DNA from 2 places in the Bacillus basilensis genome. Region 2 is predicted to be linked to the other one. Evidence: riboswitches for the same ligand, from Rfam matches in the RefSeq annotation. Region 2 holds a riboswitch; the other holds the start of a gene.
The links. Region 2 has a riboswitch for S-adenosylmethionine ahead of ACQVV1_RS09240 (M20 family metallopeptidase). Riboswitches for the same ligand answer to the same signal wherever they lie in the genome.

Region 1: linked by a shared signal. The riboswitch ahead of ACQVV1_RS03825 (bifunctional homocysteine S-methyltransferase/methylenetetrahydrofolate reductase) and the one ahead of ACQVV1_RS09240 (M20 family metallopeptidase) in region 2 are both predicted to bind S-adenosylmethionine.

The regions. Positions count from the first base shown of each region.
Region 1 is NZ_JBNTQO010000002.1:92,386-100,179, forward strand. It holds gene metC (cystathionine beta-lyase) at 1-686, opposite strand, end outside; gene metI (cystathionine gamma-synthase/O-acetylhomoserine thiolyase) at 683-1,795, opposite strand; SAM riboswitch class I at 1,889-1,998, opposite strand; SAM riboswitch class I at 2,202-2,311, shown strand; gene ACQVV1_RS03825 (bifunctional homocysteine S-methyltransferase/methylenetetrahydrofolate reductase) at 2,382-4,214, shown strand; gene metH (methionine synthase) at 4,214-7,612, shown strand; gene murG (undecaprenyldiphospho-muramoylpentapeptide beta-N-acetylglucosaminyltransferase) at 7,631-7,794, shown strand, end outside.
Region 2 is NZ_JBNTQO010000003.1:536,769-544,562, forward strand. It holds gene ACQVV1_RS09220 (M56 family metallopeptidase) at 1-1,775, shown strand, start outside; gene ACQVV1_RS09225 (hypothetical protein) at 1,921-2,118, opposite strand; gene ACQVV1_RS09230 (VOC family protein) at 2,254-2,646, opposite strand; gene ACQVV1_RS09235 (AAA domain-containing protein) at 2,760-5,069, shown strand; SAM riboswitch class I at 5,145-5,246, shown strand; gene ACQVV1_RS09240 (M20 family metallopeptidase) at 5,335-6,540, shown strand; gene ACQVV1_RS09245 (Lrp/AsnC family transcriptional regulator) at 6,709-7,149, opposite strand; gene ACQVV1_RS09250 (SDR family oxidoreductase) at 7,318-7,794, shown strand, end outside.

The DNA.
Region 1 (7,794 bases), on a different contig from region 2:
CCGAATGCATTTTGTAAAAATCCAAGTTTTTGAGCAAGTTCGGCATCTTTTACGACCGCTAATCCGGCAGTAACATCACTATGACCAGCAATGAATTTTGTAGCACTATGAAGAACGACATCTGCTCCAAGTTCAAGCGGTTTCTGGAATAGTGGTGTCAAAAATGTATTATCAACAAAGGTAAGAGCGCCAATAGATTTTGCAAGCTTAGAAACAGCGCGAATATCTGTCACCTTTAAAAGCGGGTTAGAAGGTGTTTCTACATAAAAGAGCTTTGTATTTTGTTTAATGTTGTGCTTTATTTCTTCTAAATTAGTCATATCAACAAATGTATGTGAGACACCGTAACGGGAGAGTACTTCAGTTATCATTCGGTAAGTGCCTCCATATACGTCTTCTGAAATGAGTACGTGATCACCTTGTGAAAGAAGGAGGAATGCAGTAGAAATTGCTGCAATGCCTGATGCAAATGCGAATCCTTTTGTTCCGCCCTCTAATAATGCAATGATGTCTTCAAGAGCTTCACGAGTTGGATTACCAGACCTGCTATAGTCATATTTCCCGAACGTAGCTACATCAAACTGATGGAATGTTGATGTGTTATAGATGGGAACGTTAACAGCTCCTGTTTGTGGGTCATGTTTATATTGGTTGTGTAGTAAAAGTGTATCTATAGAATAACTCATATTCTTACACCTTCTTTTACAAGTTTAATGGCATGCTGTAAGTCTTGAATTAAATCGTTACTATTTTCAATGCCAACGGAAAATCGAAGAAGACGATTACATACACCGTTTGCTGTTCTGATTTCTTCAGGAATATCAGCGTGTGTTTGTGTTGCTGGATATGTCATCAAACTTTCAACACCACCGAGACTTTCAGCAAATGTAATTAAGGATAAAGATTGTAAGAATGGATTAATCCATGTTTCATCTTTAAGACGAAATGAAATCATGCCGCCTCTTCCAGGATAAAATACATCTGTCACCCCGTCCTCATTATTTAAATAAGCAACAACTGCTTTTGCATTTTCTTCATGTTGTCTCATGCGAAGAGCTAACGTTTTCATACCACGAATTAATAGCCATGAGTCAAATGGGCTTAAGACCGCACCAGAGGCATTATGATAATGAGCGATTTCCTCACAAAGTTCCTTTCCTTTTGCAACGACAAGTCCGCTTAGTACATCGTTATGTCCTCCTAAATATTTCGTTGCACTATGAAGTACAATGTCGGCACCTTCTGTTAATGGCTGCTGTATATAAGGCGTGTAGAATGTGTTATCTACAATAAGAAGTAGTCCGTGTCTTTTCGCTACAGTTGCGACAGCGGCAATATCAGTAACTTGCATTAATGGATTTGTCGGAGTTTCTATGAAAATAGCTTTCGTTTCAGTGGTGATAGCTTGCTCAATTCGTATAATAGATTGTGTATTTACGTATTTACATCGAACGTCCCACTTTTTTTCGTGCTCAGAAAATAATCGATAAGTGCCCCCGTATAAATCTTCAGATACAATAAGTTCGTCTCCGGAGCGGAATAGGGAGAGGACGAGGAGAGCAGCTGCCATCCCTGAACTACAGGCATAACCTTGTTCGCCGTATTCTAAATCTGCAATTGCCTGTTCTAAAAGGCCGCGAGTTGGATTACCAGTTCGTGAATAGTCAAAACCAGTAGATTTACCAATTCCTTCATGACGATAAGCGGTTGAGAAATAAACAGGTGGGTTAACCGTTCCTGTTGTAGTTTCGCTACGATTTCCGATTTGTGCTAGTTTTGTTTCAATTGTTGACATGTGAAAATTCCTCCTTTTTAAATTAACAATTAAGTGAATGTAAAATAAAAAAAGCCTTCTAAGAAGAAGGCTTTCGGTTTGAATAGAGTCTTCTTCTTATCTGTCAAATCTTTCACAATTTGCTGGAATTAGCACCTTATTAACAAATGTTAATGGTTGCTGAGGCGTCATAGGGCCAGTCCCTCTACCTCTCTAGATAAGAATGTTCGTATGAAATTTTATTATGTTTTTAACTTTACAACAAAAGATAATTGAATTGCAACTTTATTTTAAATAATTTTTATTTTTCCACAACTGTCATTGACTTTTGCATTTGTGCGTGCTAAATTTATTAAAAAATTAACAAACATTGTTAAAAGGGGAACGTATTTCCTTTTAGCTACATAAATAAAATAATAAAGACAAACTCTTATTGAGAGCGGTGGAGGGAAAGGCCCTGTGAAACCCGGCAACCTTCAAACGAAATGTTTGAAACGGTGCTAATACCTGCAAAACGAATGTTTTGCATAATAAGAGGAGGAACAATTATGTCCCCCTCTTCAAAGTGAAGAGGGGGTTTTTATATTGATAGAAATGAGGGAGATTTGTGAAATTACTAGATTTATTATCAAAAGGAATTGTAATAGGTGATGGTGCGGTTGGGACGTTATTACATTCACATGGTTTGCAAAGTAGTTTTGAAGAATTAAATATATCCGATCCAGATTTAATTATATCGATTCATAAGCAATATGTAGCTGCTGGGGCAGATGTGATTCAAACAAATACGTACGGAGCAAATGAAGCGAAATTACGTATGTATGGTTTAGAAAATCAAGTTACTGAAATTAATAGAGCGGCAGTAAAACTGGCGAAAGCATCTGTGACAGATAGAAATGCAATTTTAGGAACAATTGGCGGTATGAAACATATTGGAGCCGTTACAACTACTGATATGGAAAGGGAATTTATGCTACTTGAGCAGGCAAGTGCTTTACTAGAAGAACAGGTTGATGGACTACTATTAGAGACTTTTTATGATGAGTTTGAATTACTTCATGCTGTTCAGGTGCTACGAAAACAAACGAATATCCCAATTGTAGCTCAATTAGCGTTACATGAGGCAGGTACGACTCAAAATGGAAATGATGTAAATGAAATCTTAAAACAGCTTTTAGATTACGGTGCCAATGTCGTTGGATTGAACTGCCAACTAGGGCCACTTCATATGACGGAAGCTTTTAAAATGATATCGATTCCGCAAAATGGTTACTTGTCAGCATATCCAAATGCAGGTCTTCCAAATTATGTGGAGGGACGTTACGTATATGAGGGAAGTCCGGCTTATTTCGAAGCGATGACACCGAAATTTATTGAGCAAGGTATTCGGTTATTGGGCGGTTGTTGTGGTACGACTCCAGAACATATTGAAAGTATGAAACGGGCTACTCTAAATGTTACGCCTGTAATAGAAAAGGATACGATTCAAAGACCGAAAGTAGTGCATACACACGAGAAACGTTCGAAAGCTCATGTCACTTTAGCGGAGAAAGCAAAAAAACAAACGACAGTAGTAGTGGAATTAGATCCACCGAAAACGTTAGATACACAGCGGTTTTTTGAAGGGGCGAGAGCATTGAAAAGAGCTGGGGCGGACGCTATTACTCTAGCAGATAATTCATTAGCATCGCCTCGCGTTTCGAATATGGCAATGGGAGCATTATTAACGAAGCATGATATTCCCGTATTGACGCATTTAACGTGTAGAGACCATAACGTCATCGGGCTACAATCTCATTTACTAGGCTTATCAGCATTAGGTATGGAAGAAGTGTTAGCTTTAACAGGTGATCCAGCACGCGTCGGTGATTTTCCAGGTGCCACTTCTGTATATGATTTGTCCTCTATTGAGCTCATTAAAATGATTAAAGAAATGAATGATGGGCGCTCTATTTTAGGGAAATCAATAGGCCCAGCAACAAGGTTTTCAGTGGGAGGTGCGTTTAATCCGCATGTAAGACATTTAAAAGCAGCGGTTAAGCGAATGGAACGGAAAATAGATGCTGGAGCGGAATACTTCTTAACTCAGCCGATTTATGATATCGCGTTAATTGAAGAAGTGTATGAAGCAACAAAGCATTTGGAACAACCTATTTTTATTGGGATTATGCCATTAATAAGTAAACGGAATGCAGATTTTCTTCATTTTGAGGTGCCGGGTATTACACTTCCTGAGGAAATAAGAGAGAGAATGGATGGGCATGAAACGAAAGAGGCAGCAATTGAGGAAGGGATTCATATTTCACAAGAATTGATCGATGCGGCGATGAAATATTTTAACGGCATTTATCTTATTACACCATTTCTAAAATATGAAATTACAGAACACCTTGTTAAATATGTGAGAGAAAAGCAAGAAGTGAAAGAAGGTATTAATTGATGAAATGTATAGAAGAGAAATTACAAAATAACATTTTAATATTAGATGGTGCAATGGGAACAATGATTCAGCAAGAGGACTTAACAGCGGAAGATTTCGGAGGTGAAGAGTACGAAGGCTGTAATGAATATTTAGTAGAAACAAGACCAGATGTTATTTTAAAGATTCATAAAGCTTATATTGAAGCCGGGGCGGATATTATTGAAACAAATACATTCGGGGCGACAAATATTGTATTAAGTGATTATGCGTTGTCCCATTTAGACGAGGAATTAAATGAGAAGGCAGCGAGTTTAGCAAAGCAAGCTGTTATAGAAAGTGGGAAGGAAGTATATGTTGCGGGAGCAATGGGACCGACAACGAAAGCGATTAGTGTTACTGGTGGTGTGACGTTTGAAGAATTAATTGAAGCTTATACACGGCAGGCAAGAGGATTGCTGAAGGGAGAAGTTGATGTATTACTCGTTGAGACGAGTCAAGATATGCGTAACGTGAAGGCTGCTTATATTGGAATTCAAGCAGCTTTTGACGAACTAAATAAAATTGTACCTATCATGATTTCAGGAACAATTGAACCAATGGGAACGACTCTGGCTGGGCAAACAATTGAGGCTTTTTACTTATCGGTAGAACATATGAAGCCATTATCTGTTGGATTAAACTGTGCGACTGGTCCAGAGTTTATGAGAGATCATATTCGTTCACTATCTGATTTGTCGGAGTGTTACATTTCTTGTTATCCAAATGCAGGTCTTCCTGATGAAGATGGACATTATCATGAATCTCCATCTTCTCTCGCTGAAAAAGTGAAGCGATTTGCTGAAGAAGGATGGGTTAATATTATCGGTGGTTGTTGTGGCACAACACCAGAACATATAAAAGCAATGAAATCTGCGTTAGATTCGCTTAATCCGCGTGAACATCATGAACGAGAAGGGCATGGGGTTAGTGGATTAGAGGCACTGCAATATGATGATTCTATGAGACCGTTATTTGTAGGTGAAAGAACGAATGTTATTGGGTCACGTAAATTTAAAAGATTAGTAGCAGAAGGGAAATTTGAAGAAGCTGCTGAAGTCGCAAGAGCACAAGTGAAGAAAAATGCTCATATTATTGATATTTGTATGGCAGACCCAGACCGGGATGAAATAGAAGATATGGAAAACTTCTTGGCAGAAGTTACGAAAGTGTTAAAAGTACCGATTATGATTGACTCAACAGATGAAAATGTGATGGAGCGAGCTCTTACTTATATTCAAGGCAAAGCTGTTATTAATTCAATTAATTTAGAAGATGGAGAAGAACGATTTAAAAAAGTGACACCACTTCTTCAGAAATATGGTGCAGCTATTGTTGTGGGAACAATTGATGAAGACGGTATGGCAGTAAGTGCGGAACGAAAACTTGAAATTGCGAAAAGAAGTTATGAGTTATTGACGAAGAAATATGGTATACGTCCGTCAGATATTATTTTTGATGCACTTGTATTTCCAGTAGGTACAGGTGATGAAGAATATATTGGCTCGGCGGCAGCAACGATAGAAGGGATTCGCCTTATTAAAGAAGCATTACCAGAGTGTTTAACGATTTTAGGTGTAAGTAACATATCATTTGGTTTACCACCAGCTGGACGCGAAGTATTAAATTCCGTCTTTTTATATCATGCAACGAAAGCAGGATTAGATTACGCGATTGTGAATACGGAAAAATTAGAACGCTATGCGTCAATTCCTGAGGAAGAAAAACGTCTTGCAGATGCATTACTTTTTGAAACAACGCAAGAGACGTTAGAAAAATTTACAAATTTTTATCGCGCGGCAAAAAAGAAAGATGTCGTTATCCAAGAAACATTAACTCTTGATGAGCGACTAGCAAATTATATTGTAGAAGGTACGAAACAAGGGTTACACGAAGATTTAAGCCTCGCACTTACTGAAGGAAGAAAACCTTTGGATATTATTAATGGCCCACTTATGACAGGAATGGATGAGGTGGGACGATTATTTAATAATAATGAGCTTATCGTTGCTGAAGTATTGCAAAGTGCTGAAAGTATGAAAGCTGCTGTAAGCTATTTAGAGCCACATATGGAATCTAGCGATAGTGCAAAAAAAGGGAAAGTATTATTAGCGACTGTTAAAGGTGATGTGCATGATATTGGGAAAAATCTCGTTGAAATTATTTTAGCGAATAACGGATATGAGATTATTAATTTAGGAATCAATGTACGTTCGGATCGAATTGTTCAAGAAGTACAAGAAAAGAAGCCTGATATTATAGGTCTTTCTGGTTTGTTAGTAAAATCGGCTCAACAAATGGTAACGACTGCAGAAGATTTAAAAGCGGCGGATATTGATATTCCGATTGTTGTAGGCGGGGCAGCGTTAACGAGAAAGTTTACAGATAATCGTATTTCGCCATCCTATAAAGGGCTCGTATGTTATGCAAGTGATGCAATGACGGGGCTTGATATTATTAATAAGCTTCAAAAAGAAGAAGAGCGTGAGAAGATGAAGCAGGATAAAAAGGAACGTCATCTTCATATTGTAACAAAAGAAGAGAAGAAAGTAGAAATTCCAGCAGTAATTGAGCCATTACCAAAATCAGAGGTTATGGTGCCTGATTCAATAAAACGAATTGTATTACGAGATGTTCCTGTTTCACATCTCGCACCATTTCTGAATAGACAAATGCTACTTGGACATCACCTTGGATTAAAAGGAAGTGTGAAGAAGCTTTTGCGAGAGGGAGATAAAAGAGCGCACGATTTAAATGATTTAATAGACGAATTATTGCAGGAAGGACAATCTTGGTTAAAACCAAAAGCAGTGTATCAATTTTTCCCAGCGCAAAGCGACGGACAAAATATTGTAATATATGATCCAGAAGATCATACACGTGTCATAGAGCGTTTCACATTCCCGAGACAAGGAAAAGCACCATATCGTACTTTAGGTGACTATTTAAGACCAATTGGAGATGAAATGGACTATGTTGCTTTCCTATCCGTTACTGTTGGGGAAGGCGTTCGGGACATTGCTGAAGAGTGGAAGGCGAAAGGTGATTATTTACGCAGTCATGCCATTCAATCGTTAGCGCTTGAACTAGCAGAAGGACTTGCTGAAAAAACACATATGCTCATTCGCGATCGCTGGGGTATTCCAGATTCGCCAGAATTGACGATGGAAGAACGCTTCCGTACGAAATATAGAGGGATACGCGTGTCCTTCGGTTATCCAGCATGTCCAGAACTTGCAGATCAAGAAAAGCTATTTCGCTTAATTCATCCAGAGGAAATAGGTATTTCATTAACGGAAGGATTTATGATGGAGCCAGAAGCGTCTGTAACGGCTATGGTATTTTCTCACCCCGAGGCAAGATATTTTAGTGTATTATAGTCTAGAAGGGGGAGACGTATGAAAAAAATAGTCTTTACAGGTGGCGGTTCGGCAGGGCATGTAACACCTAATTTAGCCATTATTCCATATTTAAAGGAAGACAACTGGGATATTTCTTATATTGGTTCTCATCAAGGAATTGAGAAAACGATTATAGAAAAGGAAGGCATTCCGTACTATAG
Region 2 (7,794 bases):
GTCTAATCTTATGTATCAAAATCTTTCTTAGAGATAAGTTACCCCCACGATGGCAGTATCTATTATGGATAATATTAATTGTAAGACTTTTATTACCATGGTCACCAGATAGTTCCTACAGTATCTATTCTATTCTTTCGTACAGTAATGGAATTCCAGTTACTTCTCACCAAGACTTCGCAGATCGTCGTATACAAGAATCGACAGCTATAGGTGGTACAAAGACCTATACATATGGTTCTACACAAACAGCTAAAAAAGATAAGAAACAAACGCATAATAATGAAAAGCAAAATGACAAATCGGTTTCATTTTATACAATCGTTTTATATATTTGGCTTGCTGGGGTTATCATTCTATGTTTTGCCACCATCATTATGAATAAGCGTTTACTTTTCTATATAAAAAAGCAACCCGTTATTACAGATGAAAAGATTAGTGAAATCTTTGAGAGCTGTAAGGAATCTATGTCCGTTAAGCGAGATATCCCACTTCTCTCAGCTGGGAAAATTGCGAGTCCAACTGTTTTCGGATTCCTTAGACCAAGGTTGTTATTGTCAAGTGCACATATGAAAGTATTAGATGAGCAACAGTTACGATATATCTTTCATCATGAACTAGCTCATATTAAACGAAGAGATGTTGGTGTAAATTGGCTTATGCATATGTTACTAATTCTAAATTGGTTTAATCCAATTCTTTGGTATGCCTACTCATGCATGCGTGAAGATCAGGAACTGGCGTGTGATGCATTAGCTCTTACATATATAGATTCAGAGGAAAAACTTGCATATGGTCATACTATTATTACCCTTTTAGAACACTACTCAAGTTATTATCAAGTACCAAGCTTAGCGAACTTAAGTAGAAATAAAAGAACATTAAAAAGGAGAATTCTTATGATTAAAAAATTTAAAAAGAACTCGTATCGTTGGTCTGCATTTGGAGTTGTTGCTATTCTTGCTGTATCATCTGTATCTTTATTAAATGCACATGCTGATATACCAACTAACCAGCAGAAAGAAACAACAGAAGTGAAAAATAATTTTAAAACAGCAAAAGCACAAACTGAAGTTCCTATTCAGCAAATTGTAGAGAAGATGATTGGTACAAAAGAACAAGCATTTGCAGAATTTCATGTTTCAGAAGGGCGATATGAATATTTACTTGAAGAAATGGAAGTGGCACAGAGTCTGTTAACAAAAGAAGAATTTGATAAATTCATCAAATTGCAAACAGAGGGATATATTATAGACAAGAAGATAAGGTCAGTAGGGAAACCTGAATATTTAGAACGAGACGATCAAAAAAAAATAGAGGAGAATAGTAAAGCTATTGAACCATTATGGGGGAAAATTTATTCGCATTTCACATCTCGTCCATTTGATTTTCCAATTAAGAAACCTAATTATGTAGCAAAAGGTTATGAACTGAAGAGGGAAAAAGTTGAACCAGTCGTTACAACAAAAAAGCTGGATCCTATCATGAGCTCAGAATATAGAGCTGGGGAGTTTGGTTATACAATTTATCAATCTTCCATTTTAGAAAGAGTAAGAGATCCATTTTATCAATGGATTAATGACAATGACAAGATAGAAAATTATGAACTGGAAGGAGCACAATTCACCTTTGGTAAAATGACTGGAAGTAATATAAAGGGCATGAAAATGATTGTTCCTGCAAAAGGAAAGGACAGTTCTTATCAAGTTGTAATTATTGATGATGTGTTAAATAAGGCTGAACTAGAGAAAATTATGATTTCTTTTTTGAAATAAAAACAAAGCCTCAAGAAAAGAAATAGGGAAACATCATATTTCTTTTTATTTATATAATTAAATGTAGTTAGTAAGCCAAAAATGACGATCATACTAAAAAGTAATACTTCTATAAGCGCATCAGTTTTCTCATGTTGCAAAGACTTTATAAAGAAATCCCATTTTGTTTCATAGGGAAGGTTCTACCTAACACCATTCCATTTATAAAATAGACAATACTTAATAGAATTCTTCCAACAAATAAGGCAGCTGTTTTTATATTCCAATCCTTTATCTTGATTACATAAAGGATTGGAAATAGTATAGGTATCCAAAAAACAATAATAAAGACTGTATTTACCATTCTCTCCTCCTAACAAAATAATTATGTTTTTAACCTTGGTGAATTCTCAGGTTGGAGGTATGTTTCATTGTTACTGGTTAAAAACAAGGGCCGGAATTCCGGCTCCTTTTCTATCCCGCAACATAAAGGTTTACTTTATCTCTTGGTTTCAAAAAACTCAATCCATTCCCCATCAGGACCCGCGAAGAATATGTAACGTGTTCCATCCGGTAATGTTTCGATTTCTTCTCCTAGTAAAAAGGTTACTCCATGTTTCTTGAGTCTTTCAATTTCTTCTTTTAATGAATCCACTTTAAAGCAAATGTGATGTACTTTTCCTTCTGCCGGAAGAGAGGAGTTGTAACCTTCAATGAGTTCCAGTATCGTTTCCTTCGATTCTTCCACACCTAAAAAAGCGAGTTTTAAGTCTGGGTTTGGATGTCCCATTCGCTTAATAAGCTGTAAGCCAACTACTTTTTCATAAAAAGTTATAGATGTTTCTAATTTAGCAACCATAAGTCCAACGTGTTCTATTCTTCTAATTGGCATGTAGATTCCTTCTTTCTGAAAATTTTATATGTAAAATAATATTGAAAATTAAGAAAATAAGCAAGATAAAAACCTTACAAATTTTAGCGTGTTATATGGTATAGTGAGAAAGTATGTTTGGGGAGAAGGAAGGAGATTATACGATGAATACACCTACTCAAACTCCTTCATTATCGGAAACGATGAAAGAGTGGCATTATGCATTAGCGTATGAAATTAAACATTGGAAAACGATAGGTGGTAGTAAAATTTCTATCATGAACGGTCGTTTTTTATATACAGATTATGAAAGTACAGTATATGTATTTCAGCTTATTTCGGAAGTAAGCTTACCTGAAGGTTCACCTATTCGAATTGAGTTCGATGGTGAGGAAGCGACAGGAGAAGTATTATCTGTACATGGATTAGAAATAGAACTGAAGTTAAATGATTATATACAAGGCGAAATAAGAGAGGCTGTTTTATATAGTGAACCGTGGCAGCTTTTAGAGCAACTGCAAGAGCGATTGAAAGAGGCGCATAAAGATAAGCTAAAACGTAATCGTATAAAGCGTCTTGTTGATGGGACGAGCAGTCCGAAACATATTGAGAAGATGAAAAATCCGAAAAATGAATTGGCGTATCGTTCGTTTTACAATCCGACAACGTACGTGTGGGGACCGCCTGGAACAGGGAAGTCTTACAATTTATCACGTATTATTTCGGCTCATTATCAAAAAGGAAAATCGGTACTTGTGTTAGCTCATAGTAACGCAGCAGTGGACGTATTAATGAGTGAAGTAACGAAGCAAATTGAAAAGAAAAAGAAATGGACGCCTGGCGAAATTGTTCGTTACGGTTATAGTCAACATGAACATATAAGAAATCATGAAACGCTACTTGCGTCGAAGTTAGTTGAAACGACGAACGGATCTTGGGGAGAAGAAAGACTCTATTTAGAAGAGACACGACAAGATCTTCGTGAAAAGATTTTATCGTATAAAGCAACATCTGCTGATAAGAAGCGTATACAAGAGATTGAAAGTGATCTTCGAAAGCAAAAAGCGAAAATTAAAGAAGTAGAAAAAGAATACATTGAAAATGCGAAAGTAATCGGCGCAACTTTATCGAAATGTGCCATTGATTCACTTATTTACGAGCGTACATTTGATTTAGTTGTTGTAGATGAAGTGAGTATGGCATATGTTCCGCAAATTGCATTAGCTGCTTCACTTGGAAAACGTATCGTCGTTTGTGGAGACTTTTTACAGTTACCTCCAATTGCGATGGCAAACCATGAACTCGTTCGCAAATGGCTCGGCGAAGATATGTTTTACCATGCTGGGATTGTTGAGTCTGTTAATAAATCAGAAGCACATCCGAACCTGTTTATGTTGCAGGAACAAAGACGTATGCATGCGGATATATCTAAGTTTACAAACTCATTTATTTATAAAAATAGAGTATACGATCATCCGTCAGTTTCAGAACGTAAAGAACTTGCGAAACTACAACCGTTCGCAAATGAAGCGAGTATTTTATTTGATACGAGCTTAATGGGAGCTTTTTCGTTAAAGGATGCTGCTTCAGGATCGCGTTTTAATATTATGTCTGGTTTAGTAGCGATGCAAATGATGTTAATCGGACTGTTAGATGGTGTGCAATCGATCGGTGTTGTGACACCTTACAGGGCACAATCCCGCTTTTTATCAACGTGTATTAGAGAAATGTTACAGAGAACGAAATATCAACACATACCTGTTTTAGCAGCGACAGTTCATAAGTTTCAAGGTTCTGAAAGAGATATGATGATTTTTGATACGGTTGATAGTTATCCGCAAGAACGCCCTGGCGTGTTATTCTTTGACCATAAAAACCATCGTCTCGTCAATGTAGCAGTGACAAGAGCGAGAGGGAAGTTCATTCAATTATCGGATTGCCATTATATGCGTAAAAATCTTTCAAGAAAACAAGCGTTATCACAATTAACAGCTCATATAGAACGTCATGGAGATGTGTATGATCGTACGACATCAAGGCAATTGTGGGAACGAAAAATATCGAAACGATTACGCTGGTTTATGGAAATGAATCTTGAGGAAACGAAAGGGCTATTAAAAGATATTTTAGCTGCAAAACGAAAAATCATTATTTCACTTCCAAGTACAAAACAAGTAGATAAACGAGTATGGCAAGCGTTAATGCGTACAAATGCGCAAATAACAGTGTATAGTGATGGACCAGTTCCACTGAAAAATGTAAAGTTACAAAGGCAAAATAAAGCCTTCCCATTTATCGTAATCGATGATGAAATCTTTTGGGCAGGGGCACCGCTTACATCTCAAATGATGTTTGAAGGTAGTATAGAATTTCCGTACGTATGTGCAAGACTGCAAGCACCTGAGGCAATTGGTGTATTAAAAGGATTTTTAGATATTCGGTAAATTCGGATAGGAATTCCTTGACTTTTATTTGAAATGAACTTAGAATGAATGTAATTTAATATAATTTTATGAAAATTCTTATCACGAGAGGTGGAGGGACTGGCCCTACGATACCTCGGCAGCGGATTCTTTATGAATACTGTGCCAATTCCAGCAAGGTAACTTGAAAGATAAGAAAGAAGCTCATTTTGACTGTATATACAGAAGCCTCTTTCTATCTTTTAGAAAGAGGCTTTTTTACGTGAAAATAAAAGGGGGAAGACAAATGGGAGCGACTGGAGTAACGTCACAAAGAAAAACAATTGAAGAGAGTATCGAAAGAAATAAGGAAAAGTACATAGAAACAAGTCATGATATTCATGCGAATCCGGAGATTGGTAACCAAGAATTTTACGCATCTAGAACGTTAAGTTTATTGCTAGGTAGTGCAGGATTCCAGTTGCAGCACAATATAGCTGGACATGAAACAGGTTTTATCGCACGAAAAAGTTCAGGGAAACAAGGACCAGTTATCGCATTTTTAGCTGAGTATGATGCTTTACCAGGACTTGGCCATGCGTGTGGTCACAATTTAATCGGCACAATTAGTGTTGCAGCAGCAATTGCATTATCAGAAACGCTTGAAGAAATAGGCGGAGAGGTTGTCGTTTTCGGAACACCGGCAGAAGAAGGTGGGCCAAACGGTAGCGCAAAATCGAGTTATGTAAAGGCAGGTTTATTTAAAGATATTGATGCGGCGCTTATGATTCATCCGAGCGGAAAAACAGCAACAACGAGTCCTTCACTAGCAGTTGATCCACTTGATTTTCATTTTTACGGAAAAACAGCTCATGCTGCAGCTTCACCTGAAGAAGGGATTAACGCATTAGATGCGGTTATTCAGCTGTATAACAGTATTAATGCACTTCGTCAACAACTTCCGTCAGATGTGAAGATTCATGGCGTTATTACAGAAGGAGGAAAAGCACCTAACATTATTCCTGACTACGCCGCAGCAAGGTTCTTCATTCGTGCAGCAACGCGAAAAAGATGTGCGGAAGTAACAGAGAAAGTGAAAAACATCGCACAAGGGGCAGCGCTAGCAACAGGTACGAAAGTAAAAATCCATCAATTCCAAAATGAGATCGATGAATTACTCGTAACAAAAACATATAACGACATCGTAGCGGAAGAACTAGAATTACTAGGTGAAGAAGTAAATCGTAAAGAAAGACTTGGCATTGGTTCAACCGACGCAGGAAACGTAAGCCAAGTCGTACCGACCATTCACCCGTACATTAAAATCGGCCCAGATGACTTAATTGCACATACGAATGAATTTAGAGAAGCAGCACGCTCAGAATTAGGAGATAAAGCATTAATTACATCCGCAAAAGCATTAGCAAATACAGCGTATCGATTAATTACGGAAGAAGGGCTGTTAGAGAGGGTGAAGGAGGAGTTTAGAGAAGCGCAGAGGAATCAGGGATAAGGGGATTAAGGTGCTCTTTTCGAAGCACAATCTAATTAATAAGTAGAGATATAAAAAAGAACATTGAAATATCAATGTTCTTTTTTGTTTACTAATCATTGGTTTTGTTGGTTTTTCTCATAAAGGAAAAACTTTTACTGTTAGCGGGGGATAATACGTATCCCTTTATCAGAACGACAATTTTTCCTCAAATTCACTCTTTAATACAATTAAAGGAGATGATAAGCCAAATTGCATTAAAGAGTCTAAAAATGTAGCGAGAGAATCCATCGAATCGCTCATGACCTTCATCATATAATTAAACTCTCCGCTAATTCGATATAAATCTGTTACTTCAGGAGCGGCATTACAATATTGGATAAAATCAGAGCATTGGCTCGTTTTAAACATGATGAATGCTTGAATGTTCTTATTAATTTTGGAAGGCTCAAATTTCGTTCGGTAAGCCGCTATAACTCCTTGATCTTCAAGTTTATTAATACGCTCTTTTACAGCAGGCTGCGTCATGGATATAATTCGTCCTATTTCTGAAACGGAAATTCTCGCATTTTCATACAACAAGTTCATTATTTTATGATCAGTTTCATCCAGTTTTACAGCGTTTTGCATTGTGTAGCCTCCTTATTTTGTTTTCTAAAGTAAATCATGAATTATAACTATAATATCATAAGCTAACGAATTGAATTACCTATAAATATATATTTAAAATTATTGGTGTTTACATGAAAATATAAGTATAGGTTTTTATCAAACGGAAATTTAGGAAGGATGGAAGAAATGAAGAATCTTGATGGGAAAATCGCGTTAGTAACAGGGGCAAGTCGCGGTATTGGTCGTGCGATTGCGATGAGATTGGCAAACGACGGTGCATTAGTAGCGATTCACTACGGCCGAAATAAAATAGCTGCAGATGCAACAATTAGTGAGATTGAATCGAATGGAGGAAAGGCATTCTTAATTGAAGCAGATCTCAATTCAATGGATGGTGTCAAAAAGATAGTAGAACAATTGAAGAATGAATTACAAATAAGAGTTGGTACATCAGAGATTGATATTTTAGTAAACAATGCAGGGATAGGTACACAAGGAACGATTGAAGATACGACAGAAGAAGTTTTTGATGAAATTATGGCAGTAAATATGAAGGCACCGTTCTTTTTAATTCAGCAAACATTACCATTACTACGAGCAGAAGGGCGAATTATCAACATTTCATCAGCTGAAGTACGACTTGGTTTTACAGGCTCAATTGCA